Regions from separate parts of the Paenibacillus apii genome, predicted to be linked through region 3. Evidence: riboswitches for the same ligand, from Rfam matches in the RefSeq annotation. Region 3 holds a riboswitch; each other region holds the start of a gene.
The links. A riboswitch is a leader RNA that binds a small molecule or an ion and turns the genes downstream of it on or off. The one in region 3 is predicted to bind cobalamin.

Region 1 (3,356 bases), on a different contig from region 3:
AAAGTCGCCTAATCCGACGCTCGGATTAATCCATTCGCCCCCGCGTTGAACGACAAATGACCACCAGTTGTTCATGTCGCCGGTGATTCCGCCGATACCGCTGATAAAGCTTCCAAATGAAGATTGCGTGATATCGAGCGCGGTATGATTCGCATCGGCCAGTCTTTGAAGAGCCTCAAGCGCTACCGATCCGTTTATGGAGCCTTCCATAATCGTTCCCTGCGGTCCTTCTACTGCCAAAGACACCGGCACTTCCTTCGGCAGAACCGTAACCGTCCCGGTGTAGCGCACAACTGTCGGCGCGGCATTGTCCTGGTAGCCGGTAATTTGGAGCGCCTGTGTTCCGGGCGTCAGATCCGTTCCGAATGAGGCGACTCCCTGATCGTTCGTAGCGGCTGTTTTGCCGCCGATGGAGACGGTAACTCCGGCAGCCGCCGCGACTATGGGATTTCCGTTAAAGTCCCAAGTTTTTTTATGAACCGTTACCTCAAGAGCTTTACCTTCCTTCGGTGTAACCGGCGACAACGATACGGAATCGACCAACTGGGTGACGCCGAAATCGCCGTAATAAACGTAGAGTCGATCTCCGTCCTGGAGCGCAAATTGGTCAATGGCGCTGTAACCGCTGACCCATTGCCCGCCGCGCTGAACGATATACATCCAGCCGTCATAGCCGCCGTATTTCTTCTGCTGGATACCGGCTATTTCGCTGATATAAGTGCCGTATTGGCTTGATGTGCTGACAACCGCAATTCCCTTGGCTTCCGCCAGCTTGTTTAGCGCATCCAGTGCGCTGCTGCCGTATACACTGCCCTCGCCCAAGGACGCCGTCGGCCCTTCGATCGCTACGGACACCCGGACAAGCGGACGTGCCGCCGGAGGGTTCGCAATAAAATCATACAGATTGCTGTCGCCGCCGGCTGTGAACAGGTTGTACGCGGTCAGCGCCTGCAGCGCCTGCTCCGTGGCAAAAGCGTCGCTGCCGCCGGACAGCAGGTGGGCAAAGCCCCCGTCTGCCGTACGGAAGCTCATCAGACGGCTGATCAGATTGCTGCCGTTCTTGGTGAAATCTTGGCCGGCCGGATTGACACCGTACGCCGTCAGGCCGATAATGGCCTGTGAGACGCTCTCGCTGCTCTCTCCATAACCTCCGTGAGCCGTATTCTGCTGAGCGGACAGCCACTGCACCGCTCTTTGCCCGGCGGTAGCAACAGCCGGATCACTCTTGTAAGGAGCCAGGGCAACCAGAGCCATACCCGTAAGGTCGGGCTCGCTTAGGCCTCCGCTGGTAAGGGCAAAGCCCCCGTCACCGTTTTGTCTGGAAAGAATGTGTTGAACCAGCTTGTCGCGGGTCCAATTCGCATCGGACGGCACCGTATAGCTGCCGGAATCCAGCGCGATCAAGCCATAGACAGCGTTGTTCAGACTTTGTCCGGCGATGCCGCTGCTGCTGTAGATCGGCTCGATCAGATTATAACCTGCAATATTTGCAGGATCTTCTCCGACCGCTTTAGCCGCCAAAGCGTATCTGGCATAGTCGGTAACGGCGGAAAAGACTCCTTTCGCCTTCTCTACCTTTTGTTTAAGTGCGGCAGTGTAGGAATCCGGCACTTTGTAACCGGCTTGAGCCAAGCCGATCGCCTGCCATTCCGAGACTACCTCCTTCTTCAAAATGGACTCGGCCGCGGAATACACGGCATCGGTTACGCCGATTGACGGCGAAGACGGGGTGGCCTCAGCCGCACCCGCTGCTGCTCCAGCATCTGCAGTCCCCGCCCCCTGGGAATCCGCCGCCTCGGCAAGCGCATGCCCCGCCGGTGCAAAGGAAACGCCCAGCAAGGAAAAAATCATCAATAATGCCATTCCCAGCGCCAGAATTCTGGAAGAAATCCTGCTCATTCTTCAACCTCTTTCTCTCTTGAGTATTATGGGAGTCTTCCGAAACCATAAAAAAAGACCGCCCCGGAGGGACGGTCTTTCGGAAAAACGAGCCGGGAATCCATGCTGTATAAGCCACTCCCGGCATCGGCCGCGCGCAAATGCCAGATGCCCTCACCCCCCGAAGGACACTGAACCTTGGCTGAAAAAAGGCAGGTCTCCTGGCTTATGCCTCATCGCCTCCCCTCTGGCCTTCCCGTTCGCCTTGAACAGTGGCTTGATTCAGAGGAGCGCTCCGCATATACAGTGGCGGGACCGCGCCGGATTCCAACCGGCTTCCCTATTAAGCGGGCGTGTGATGCCCGCACCTTTTTCAGACGTTATTCGATTTTGACAACCTTTATCATATCGGTTATCACAGGGGTTGTCCATACATGAAAGGCCATTAAGCCATGAAATTGAACGCGTCAATTCTCCGCTATTCCGCCGGAGAACTCGCGCTTGCCGAAGGGGATGGAGCCGCCTGCGGAGCTTCCATCAGGACCAGCGTGTAGTCTTCGGCTTTCACCGTGCTGCCGGCCGTCAGCTTAGGGGCGGAAACGAGCGTTACCTTCACCTGGTTAGGTGCGACAGCGGAAGATCCTCCGCTCCCGCCGGATGAACCCGGTGCCTTGGAGCCCGCAATGCTTGACCCGGCGGCTGGCTCTCCCGACGGCGACGGCGAGCTTGCTGGAACGGTCCCGCCGATAGCCGCCGACGGGCCGGCCGAGGCCGAGAGCGAATCCCCGGCGGCCTTGCTCTCATCGGCGGACGCCGTGTCGGCCTGGCCTTGGCCGCTGCCGGCGTTCCCGGCCGTTCCTCCGCTTCCGGCCGCCGTTCCCGAACCGGCAGTGCCGGCGGAACCCGCTGCTGCCCCGGCATTCGAAGGGCTCGCCGATCCCGGCAGCCCGCAGCCATGGACCAGGCTGTCCACTTTATATACTTCAGCCTGGCCGGTCCCGGCATCCACCTCAATCTCCGCCGGATTAAATTCGCGGCAGGCGTCCGGGGAGGCGAAGGCGAACAGCAGCGAGCCCCCGCCCCCGCCGCGCTCAAGATAGGCGGCGGCTTCGAGATAGCCCGCGCCAGCCGCAGACTGCGTGGGCGAAGGCTGCGGCGAGGCGGCCGGAGCCGCTTCGTCTCCGCCGCCCTTCAATAGGCGGGCCGCAAGGGCGCCTGCAACCAGCAGAACGATAACGGCCGCGCCGAAGATCATCAGCTGAAACCGGCGCCGGCGCACCCACTGCGCCAGCGGCGAGGCCGCCTGCGCCCGGGCCTCTCCATATACGTTTTGCAGCGCGGGTCCCGCCGGGGCCATATACGTTTTTCGGAATTCGCGGCTCTTGAACGCTTCGCGGTCATGGCTGGCGAAATACTTCAAAATCGCCCGCCGGTAGCCCGGCTGGAACTTCCTTGAGGAAATGGCGAACAGCGGATTA
Region 2 (3,356 bases), on a different contig from region 3:
TAAGCACGACCTGCTGCCGGTCCCGGTAAGCGCTCTTCACGAGGCCCACCGGCGTGTCCGGAGAACGGTGCCCCAGCAAAATCCGCTGAGTCTCAGCAATCTGCCGCGTACGCCTTCCGCTTCGCGGATTGTACAGAGCGATTACAAAATCTGCCGCGGCGGCGGCTTCCACACGTTTGGCGATGGTGTCCCAGGGGGTTAAATGATCGCTCAGGCTGATCGTGCAGGCGTCATGCATGATAGGCGCCCCAAGGAGAGCGGCACAGGAGTTGATCGAGGATATTCCGGGAATAACCTCTACTTCAACTCCCTCCTCGGCATTCCATTTCTTTTCCATCAACACTTCATAAATCAGCCCGGCCATTCCGTATACACCGGCGTCGCCGCTGGAAATAACTGCAACCGTTCTTCCCATATACGCCTGCCGTACTGCTTCCTGAGCGCGGCTTACTTCTTCCGTCATGCCGGTTCTTACGATCTCCTGTGTGGTCAGCAGGCCCCGGATCAAATCCACATAGGTGTTGTAGCCAATAATGACTTCGCTTTCCTCGATTGCCCTGCGGGCACGATCCGTAATATGTTCAAAAGCGCCCGGGCCAAACCCGATCACCAGCAGTTTGCCTCTCTTCTCTTCCATTCGTGCTGCCTCCTCTGTATGAAACAACTATCCCCGTAACGCCAAGCTTTCCTTAGAAGAAGCCGAGTTCATAGACTCACTGAACCGCAAGGCCGAATTCATCTTCTTCGGGGGCCGGACTCGGGATGCCGAGATCTTCAAATGTGGCCATCTTCGCAACCAATCGGAGGGCCGATTCGATTACAGGCAGGACCAACGCTGCTCCTGTCCCTTCTCCAAGGCGCATGTCCAGATGCAGCAATGGCTTCAGCCCAAGCTCATCCAGAACGATCCGGTGCGCCGGTTCAACGGATAAATGGGAAGCGAATAAATAATCCCGACAGCGGGGCTCGATCCGGCAGGCAGCAAGCGCCGCGGCGCCTGTAATCACCCCGTCAATGACCACCGGAACCTTGCGGACCGCCGCTCCCAATATCACACCGGCCAGTCCAGCGATTTCGAGCCCTCCTACCTTAGCAAGCACGTCGACAGCATCACCCGGATTTGGCTGGTTGACCTGTATTGCTCGTTCGATTACCTTCGTTTTGGCGGCTAGCGCTTCGTCATCGATGCCGGTTCCTCTTCCGGTGATCCGTTCCGCTGGATGGTCAGTGAACACTGCCGTCATGGCGCTGCTTGGAGTCGTGTTGCCGATGCCCATTTCCCCTAAACCGATCACTTCGATTCCTTTATCAGCAAGCTCGTAAGCCATACTAATCCCGACATGGATCGCAGCAACCGCTTCTTCCTTGGTCATTGCCGGTCCTTTGGCCATATTAGCCGTTCCTTGGCGGACTTTCCGCCGAACCACGCCTTCCGGCAGGTCCGTCAGCACCGTTCCGATATCGACAACGTGAACCTCCGCTCCCGCTTGCTGTGCGAGCACATTAACAGCAGCGCTTTGGCGAATAAAATTCGCCATCATAAGGCCTGTAACTTCCTGAGGATAGGCGCTGACGCCTTCCTGGACGACCCCATGATCGCCGCACATCACGATAATCGCTTTTTTGTCCACACGGGGCTGCGCACTCCCAGTGATACCGGCAAGCCTTACAGCGATTTCCTCCAAACGGCCGAGACTTCCCAAGGGCTTGGTCAGGTTGTTGACTCGTCTTCTCATTTGATGCATCGATACAATATTGAGCCGTTCAATCTCATTTAGCACCTGCAATAATTTTTCCAAGAAAATCACAATCCTCTCTTTTATTTAGGAGTCTTATGTAACAGGAATTGAGAAACAAAAAAGCACTCCTACACACAAAAGAGCGTAGAAGTGCCGTTAATCGCCGCAATACAAGCGTTCTCCCCTCCCTATCCTCGTAGGTCAGTCGTGCTGTTGAAAAAAGGCAGGTCTCCTGACTTGTGGATCAGACGCAAAAACGAGATCATGATGACCAAGTTGCTTAAGCCTTCCCATTTGACACAGTGGCTTAAAGCTCGCTCTCCATTTACAGTGGCGGGACCGCGACGGATTTTCACCGTCTTCCCTTTTAAGAAACGCCGCAGCGTTTCACCTTTTCTCTCATATGCTGTTGTAGACAAATATGCTTAAAGTACGTCTATTATAACTTGAGATTTAAAGAGAAGTCTATAAGTCTGTTTTTCAGTGTATCCGTGAATTCGATTACAGTACCGTTCTCTACGATTTCTGCTTGTCCGGTAATCACCCGAATAATGCTGCCATGGGTTACTAGCAGTACATTTCTTCCCGCCGGAGCCTCCAGGTTGCAAATTCCTTCGCAAACCCGCCTTTGCATTGATTCCACAGCTTCAACCCCATAGATCGGAGAATGGATCAGCTCAGGATTGGCTATTTGGAATACATACCTGATTTTCTCCAGCGTCTTGCCTTCCAGTTCACCAAAGCAGCGTTCCGAGAATCGGCTGTCAACCTTAACAGAAAGTCCGTAGACGGATGCCAGAATATGGGCGGACTCATAGGCTCTTCGCAAAGGGCTCGAAATAACGGCATGAACATTCATCCGTTCTCGTAGCCATCTGGAAGCTTCCTGAATCTGGCCGATCCCGTGCTCATTCAGACCGATATCCTGTATCCCTTGTATTCTCCCCTGCTTGTTCCAATTGGTCTCGCCATGGCGCATCAGATAAAGAGGCATTTCTAATCTCGTCCTTCCAAGCCTGTAATATTGCGCTAAAGAGCAGCATACCTGGATGAGTTAGGCTGCTCATGGCAATATCTATTCAGGGGATCGGAAATACTTTGATTTCCATTATTTTTGCAGCAGTGATTCGATAACTGGCTCTAAGTCAACCGGTTCCGTCGTCGTTTCGAATCTAGCTTTTACATATCCGTTACGATCGATCAAAAATTTCGAGAAGTTCCACTTGATCCCGTCGCCGGCGTATATTTCCGGATGCTTTTCCTGCAGGAAATCCTGCATCCATTGGCCCTCCGAAGTCTGGGTATCGAAACCGTAAAATGGTGCTTGCTGTGTCAGATATTGAAATATAGGATGAGCAGATAGCCCTCTAACCTCTATTTTCTCAAACAACGGGAACGTCACTCCAAAGCTGCTCTCGCAAAATTCTTGTACTTCAGAGTTGCTCCCCTGCTCTTTCTCGTTGAATTGGTTGCAAGGAAAACCGAGTATTTCGAATCCCTGCTCGCGGTGACTTTCGTAAAGCCTCTGTAGACCGGCGAATTGACGAGAATAGCTGCATCTGCTTGCAGTATTGACAATAAGGAGAACTTTTCCGCGATAGGCTGACAATTCGAACA
Region 3 (3,356 bases):
ACGCCCTCATAGCCGCAGCCGGAGCAGCGGTCGACGGGATGATTGATGCTGAAATAGCTGATATTTTGCTCCAGGGCGTAACGGATAATTTGGACAAAAGCCGTCGTATTGCTGCGCGCATTGCCATCCAGCTCGACATAAGAGATTGCACCGGCGTTGCAGTATTCGTGGAACGCGGCTTCCAGCTTGATCTTGTTCGCCGCGCCCGTCGGGTAGTAGACCGGAACATGGAACGAGTTCGTATAATACTCGCGGTCCGTGACGCCTTTGATTTCGCCAAGCTCCTTGCGGTCGATCTTGGTGAATTTGCCGGACAGCCCTTCCGCCGGAGTGGCGAACAGGGTGATATTCAGGTCGAGCTCTTCGCTTTTGCGGTCGCAGAACTCGCGCATATGCCGGACGATGGCAAGCGCCTTGTCGTACACCTCGGCATCCTCGGCGTGATGCTTGCCGTACATCGCCTTCATGCATTCGGCTATCCCGATGAAGCCGATGGACAGGCTGCCGTGCTTCAGCAGCTCACTCACTTGCTCCTCGGGTTCCAGCAGTTCCCCGCCTTCCCATACGCCCTCGCGCATCATGAAGTCGGACGCCTTGGCCTTTTGCGCCGCCTGGATGCGGAAGCGGTGAAGAAGACCCTCCAGGGCAATTTCCATATAATGATCGAGATCATGATAGAAGCCTTCCTCATCCGCCGTTTGCCGCAGACCCGTAACGATTCCGTGCCGGACGCCAAGCCGGACAAGGTTGAGCGTATTGAAAGACAGATTGCCTTTGCCGGAGCAGTAATTGCGTCCGAAGCGGTCGCCGAGCACCCGGGTGCGGCAGCCCATGGTCGCGAATTCGGTATCCGGGTTCGCAGGATCGTAGTACGCCAGATTCAGCGGGGCGTCCAGATTCGCGAAATTCGGGTACAGCCGCCGCGCCGAGCATTCCGCAGCTTTCAGGAACAGCTCGTAGTTGGGATCGCCCGGCTGCTGGTTCACGCCTTTTTTACATTTGAAGATCTGAATCGGGAACACCGGCGTTTCTCCGCTGCCCAGTCCATTCATCGTCGCAGTCAGCAGGGAATCGATAACAAGCTGTCCCTCGGGCGAGGTGCAGGTGCCGTAATTGATGCTGGTGAACGGAATTTGTCCGCCCGCTCTGGAAGACATCGTGTTCAGGTTATGTATAAGACTCTCGGAGGCTTGGAGCGTTTCGCTCTCGGTCTCCTTCAGCGCGTAGCGGAAGGCCTTCGGGTACCGTTCCTTCAGATCGGTCCGGCTCATGGTGATTTCCCCGAGATCCTCGCCGGCTTGTCCTTCTTCAAAATAATCCAGGCCCTTGCGGAACTGCTTGGCGAAGGATTTGGCCACATAAGGGGCGAGATCGTGGTCGAGCTTGCTTCCGGATACGCCGCCGTATTGAGCGTTTTGCTGGGATTGAAAAATAATCGCCGTCAGCGCCATAGCCGTCATAATGGAGTTAGGAGGCCGCACGCTGCCGTTGCCGGTGTTGAAGCCCTGCCGGAGCAGCTTGTCAAACGGGATGAAAATGCAGTTCGTCGTTCCGATGGCGTATTGGTCCAGATCGTGCACGTATACGACGTTTTCCTTGATCGCCTGCACAAGCTGTGGCGGCATCGTAAAGCTGCGGGCATACCACTTGGAATACTCGCTGCCGAATTTGCTCATCTTGCCGGAGAAGCTTTCCCCGTTAAGATTGGCATTCTCCCTCAGCAGATCCATGTCCCGGCTGTCGATAATATCGCGCCCCAGACCGATAACTTCCTCCAACAGAACTTCGTTTGCGCTTTGCCCGCTTGTTTGCCGTTTCTCCAGCAGCGTCATTGTGCAGTTCTCCTCTCCGTAACGTCCCTGTCTTAAACTTTGGTTGTCTTGCCTTCGGGTACCTTTCCCGCATTCCAAAAAGGCATTTCCCGCCAAAGAACGCAGAAAATGCCACTATGCAAGCCCGGCCCGATTGAATAAAGCCCGGTCATCTAAAAATACATAGCGGACACCTCTCCTGTTCCTCGCAGGCGCTGGTATGAATGGTGTCTCCTAGAAACAGGCAGGTCTCCTGGCTTCCGTCTGTTCTTCCGGCGCCTTCCCGAAGAGCCGCCTTGCGCTCTCAGTGGCCTTGTGCCGGAAGATGCCGCCCGCGTCCTCGCCTGAGGAGGGGCATCCGGTTACAGTGGCGGGACCGCAGCGGATTCGCACCGCGCTTCCCTATTAAGCTTGGACTCTCCTTCAGAGAGTCAAGCACCTGATTCTACTATATTTTGTTGTCGTTTATTTAAGATAACCCAATATATTGTATCTGTAAATATATTTTTTGATTTTTTGATATCCACAGAACATCCACAAACGGTCCACAGGTAATCCACAAATTCATCCACAAATTCATCCACAAACCTGCCGCTTAGGGGGTGGAAAAGGTGGGCATACGGCTCTGTTAGCCTCCGGATTTGCCTTCAATTTTGCCTCAAACCAATCTCGCATGCTCTCCGGCTACTGATGAATGAGAGCGAATGATTTGTAGCCCGGCTCCCCAGTTGCTACAATATAGGAAAGATGGCAGGGATGTTTCCAAAAGTTCAGCATGGAGAGGGAGGCTATTCAAATGGCTATCGCCGAAATTACCGTAATTCCGATCGGGACCGGCAGCACCAGTCTCAGCAGCTACGTCGCCGGAATGCAGCGCGCGCTGGAGAGCGTGGAGGGCATTACCTTTGAGCTTACATCTATGGGAACCATTATTGAAGGCCCGCTGCCGCGCATTCTGGCGGCCGTCGAAGTTCTGCACGAGACGCCGTTCGCGGCCGGCGCCCAGCGCGTGTCCACTGCGCTCAAAATCGACGACCGGCGCGACAAAGCGGCCAGCAGCAAGCAGAAGCTGGAGTCAGTAGAGCGCAAGCTGCACGGAGAATAAGAGCGGGCGGGGCGCCGCGTCGCGGCAAGATTGCGGCCCTGCGGACCACCGTGCCGCAGGGGAGGCGGCAAACGTTGGCTCCAACCGGACGTATGCAGCACCGACCTGCTCCCCACAGGTTGGTCAGGGCATTCTCTTTCGCAGGGAGCTGAATCCTTACCAATCCGGGGCGGAAAAAGAGTTGATTTTTTCACCAAACGAGGTATAATAGTTTCTGTTGTGACGGAAAATTTAAGTACATGCTGGTGTAGCTCAGGGGTAGAGCAACGCACTCGTAATGCGTAGGCCGGGGGTTCAATTCCCTTCACCAGCATCCTATAAAGGCAAGAATGGCGCAGGTTCCGGGATTTCGGAACTGCGCCTTTTTATATCAGCAATTGGAGAGAAGCCCTTCCTCTGTATGATCAAAACCCCGTTTGATTTGAAGTACACCATTCGTC
Region 4 (3,356 bases), on a different contig from region 3:
CCCTTCAATATAATCGGTAACCAGCCACGCCGAGCCTTGTTCCTCAAAAAAATCCCGGAAAGCGGGGATGTAGGGATGCTCCAGCTGCCGCAAAATATCCCGCTCCCGCATCAGCATTTTCTTTCCGATATCCCGTTTGCTCGGCTTTGCCTGTTTGAGGGCGACCTGGCGGTTCTCCGCCGTGTCCAGGCAGCGGTATGCCAGTCCGTAGCTCCCCATGCCGATCCGGGACAGCACTTTGTACTGCTTACCGATCCAATCTCCCTCTTCCCGGGGATAATCCCTCCAGGCAGACAAAAAAGCACGCAGGCGTGCAAACAATGAACATCCTCCCAACGTATACCGCTATAATGTAATCTTTCTGTACATTATTACACATTTCCCTGGGTGTACTGCAAGTGCTCAAGGATGAGCCGAAATGCATGCGTTAGGTATTCTTTCCTGGAAATTGGGCTTGCAAGTTTCAGAAATTGCCGGTGATGTTTAAGCTACTTATAATAAAACTTTAAACATCTTTTTTAAGGAGGCGAAAGCTTGGATCTGCTCGCAATACTCAAAGCCGTTATTCTGGGTCTGGTGGAAGGCCTGACCGAATTTGCTCCGGTGTCCTCTACCGGTCACATGATTATTGTCGACGACATGTGGCTGAAATCCCAGGAATTTCTCGGAAAATACACGGCCAATACGTTCAAAGTCGTCATTCAGCTCGGCTCCATCCTCGCGGTCGTCGTCATCTTCAGAAATCGTTTCATCGATCTGCTGGGACTGAAACGCTTCAGCCGGGGGGCGCTTGAGCCGGTTCCGGACGGCCAACCGTCCCAAATCTCCGGGTCAGGCCGTCTAAAGCTAGGACAGGTATTGACGGGGCTGCTCCCTGCGGGTGTTACCGGCATGCTGTTCGAGGATTACATTGATGAGTACCTCTTCTCGACGTCAACCGTGCTGATCGGTCTTGTGATTGGTGCCATATTTATGATCTGCGCGGATTTGTTCGCACCGAAGCGTGTTAAGGTGCAGACCGTTGACCAGATTACATACGGGCAGGCGCTTGCAGTCGGTCTGATTCAGTGCTTCTCCCTGTGGCCCGGCTTCTCGCGTTCCGGCTCGACGATTTCGGGAGGCGTCCTTCTGGGCATGAGCCACCGCGCCGCCGCCGATTTCACCTTTATTATGGCGGTTCCGATCATGGCGGGCGCCAGCTTCATCTCTCTGCTCAAGAACTGGCAGTATTTTACGCTGGACGCGCTGCCGTTCTTTATTGCCGGATTTATCAGCGCCTTCGTGTTCGCGCTGCTGTCGATGCGGTTCTTCCTGAAGCTGATCAACCGGATCAAGCTGCTGCCGTTCGCCATCTACCGCATTGTGCTGGCAGCGATCGTCTATATTATTTTCTTTTAACCGGTTATCAGGTATTGCTATAACTGGAGCCTCCATCTTCTATTGCGGGCCGCAGGGTCTTGCCGTAACATAAATGGTGTACTCAATATTCAAGCAACAATTCACCTTAAATAACGGAAACAGGTGCTTACCGGACCGAAAAAGGCCGGAGGCTTAAAAGGGAAGCTCGGTGCAAAGCCGACGCGGTCCCGCCACTGTAACGGAAGAGTCTATCAGCATTTATGCCACTGTCAGCCCGGGCTTGACGGGAAGGCCGCTGACGACGATGACGCCGCAGCCAGGAGACCTGCCTGTTTCGACGCACTGCTGTACCTACGGGAGATAGGGAGGTGTAAGTTCGCAAACGTAATGAAATACGTAGGCGTCTTTCCCCCTGCGCTCCTGGGGTGAAGGACGCCTTTTTTGCAGGTTCAGAAGATAGAGGAGGAACGAAAGAGATGACAAGGAATGCCAAAACAAGCAATCTCGGATATCCGAGAATCGGAGCCAACCGGGAATGGAAAAAAGCGCTGGAAGCCTACTGGGCGGGAAAGATCAATGAAGAGCAGCTTCGGACGGAAATGGAGCAATTTCAGCTCAGCAATCTGCGCAAGCAGCAGGAAGCGGGGATCGACCTGATACCCGTTGGAGATTTCACATATTACGATCATGTGCTGGATACGGCGGTTATGTTCGGCATTGTGCCTCCGCGCTACCGGTATGAAGGCGGGCCTGCCGGACTGGATCTGTATTTTGCCATGGCTCGCGGGAACTCCCGGGCGGCGGCATGCGAAATGACGAAATGGTTCAATACGAATTATCATTACATCGTGCCGGAGATCGGCGATATTCAGCCTGTGCTGACGGAGAACAAACCACTGGCCGCGTACCGGTTCGCCAAATCGCAGGCGGGCATCGACGGCAAGCCTGTCGTCATCGGACTATATACGTTTCTGAAGCTTTCCAAAGGGTTTGCCCTTTCGGAAATCCGCAGCGTGGCGGAGCGGTTCCTGCCGGTCTATGTCCAGCTGCTGCAGGAACTGGAGCGGGAGGGCGCGGCATGGGTTCAAATCGACGAGCCGGCTGTCGTGACCGGACTTCAGGAAGAGGATATCGAACTGCTGGGCCATATCTACGGCGCCCTTCATGCCGCGGTTCCAGGTCTTCGCATCATGCTGCAGACATACTTTGAGTCGGTGCAGCCGCTTGAAGCCCTGCTAAAGCTGCCGGTGCAGGGGCTTGGTCTTGATTTTGTACACGACGGCGGAGCCAACCTCGAAGCGATCGAGCGTCTGGGCTGGCCGGAGGACAAGACGCTTGGAGCCGGTGTGATCGACGGGCGCGGTATTTGGCGCTGTGATCCGGAGGAGAAGCTGGCGCTGGCGGAAAGGCTGGAGCGGCTTGTGCCGGAAGGCAAGCTGATTCTGCAGCCGTCCAGCAGCCTGCTGCATGTGCCCGTGACGGTGCAGGGCGAGGAGCGGCTGAAGCCCGAGGTGCGGAATGCGCTGGCCTTCGCCGACGAGAAGCTGGCGGAGCTGGCACTGCTGAAACGCGCGCTGCTTGAAGGCAGGGAAGCGGCCGGTGCGCAGTGGGCCGGGGCGAAGGCAGCGCTGGATGCCTTCCGCAAGCTGCCGGAGCGAAACCGCTCGGATGTGGCGGAGCTTGAACGCGGCCTGGAGGAGCTGACGGACCGGCGGAACACGGTCTACGCCGAACGGGCCAAGCGCCAGCAGGACAAGTGGCGGCTGCCGCTGCTGCCGACAACGACGATCGGGAGCTTTCCGCAAACGCCGGAGGTCCGGCAGGCGCGGCTGAAATGGCGCAAGGGCGAGCTGAGCCCGGAACGCTATGATGAATTTATCCGGCAGCAGATCGCGGAATCCATCACGCTGCAGGAGAAGATCGGTCTGGACGTTCTGGTGCATGGCGAATTCGAACGCACCGATATGGTGGAGTTCTTCGGCGAGAAGCTGGACGGC

Region 1: another riboswitch for cobalamin. It lies ahead of G5B47_RS21235 (S-layer homology domain-containing protein); the one in region 3 lies ahead of G5B47_RS18760 (anaerobic ribonucleoside triphosphate reductase).
Region 2: another riboswitch for cobalamin. It lies ahead of cobT (nicotinate-nucleotide--dimethylbenzimidazole phosphoribosyltransferase); the one in region 3 lies ahead of G5B47_RS18760 (anaerobic ribonucleoside triphosphate reductase).
Region 4: another riboswitch for cobalamin. It lies ahead of metE (5-methyltetrahydropteroyltriglutamate--homocysteine S-methyltransferase); the one in region 3 lies ahead of G5B47_RS18760 (anaerobic ribonucleoside triphosphate reductase).

What each region holds. Positions count from the first base shown of each region.
Region 1 is NZ_JAAKGU010000012.1:124,585-127,940, forward strand. It holds gene G5B47_RS21235 (S-layer homology domain-containing protein) at 1-1,899, opposite strand, end outside; cobalamin riboswitch at 2,073-2,265, opposite strand; gene G5B47_RS21240 (GAP1-N2 domain-containing protein) at 2,357-3,356, opposite strand, start outside.
Region 2 is NZ_JAAKGU010000004.1:388,994-392,349, reverse strand. It holds gene cobJ (precorrin-3B C(17)-methyltransferase) at 1-637, opposite strand, end outside; gene cobT (nicotinate-nucleotide--dimethylbenzimidazole phosphoribosyltransferase) at 714-1,808, opposite strand; cobalamin riboswitch at 1,945-2,149, opposite strand; gene G5B47_RS12055 (histidine phosphatase family protein) at 2,179-2,733, opposite strand; gene G5B47_RS12050 (glutathione peroxidase) at 2,848-3,356, opposite strand, start outside.
Region 3 is NZ_JAAKGU010000009.1:210,277-213,632, reverse strand. It holds gene G5B47_RS18760 (anaerobic ribonucleoside triphosphate reductase) at 1-1,832, opposite strand, end outside; cobalamin riboswitch at 2,038-2,269, opposite strand; gene G5B47_RS18755 (MTH1187 family thiamine-binding protein) at 2,608-2,916, shown strand; tRNA gene G5B47_RS18750 (tRNA-Thr) at 3,158-3,229, shown strand.
Region 4 is NZ_JAAKGU010000001.1:906,990-910,345, reverse strand. It holds gene G5B47_RS04580 (serine/threonine protein kinase) at 1-321, opposite strand, end outside; gene G5B47_RS04575 (undecaprenyl-diphosphate phosphatase) at 535-1,398, shown strand; cobalamin riboswitch at 1,503-1,706, shown strand; gene metE (5-methyltetrahydropteroyltriglutamate--homocysteine S-methyltransferase) at 1,836-3,356, shown strand, end outside.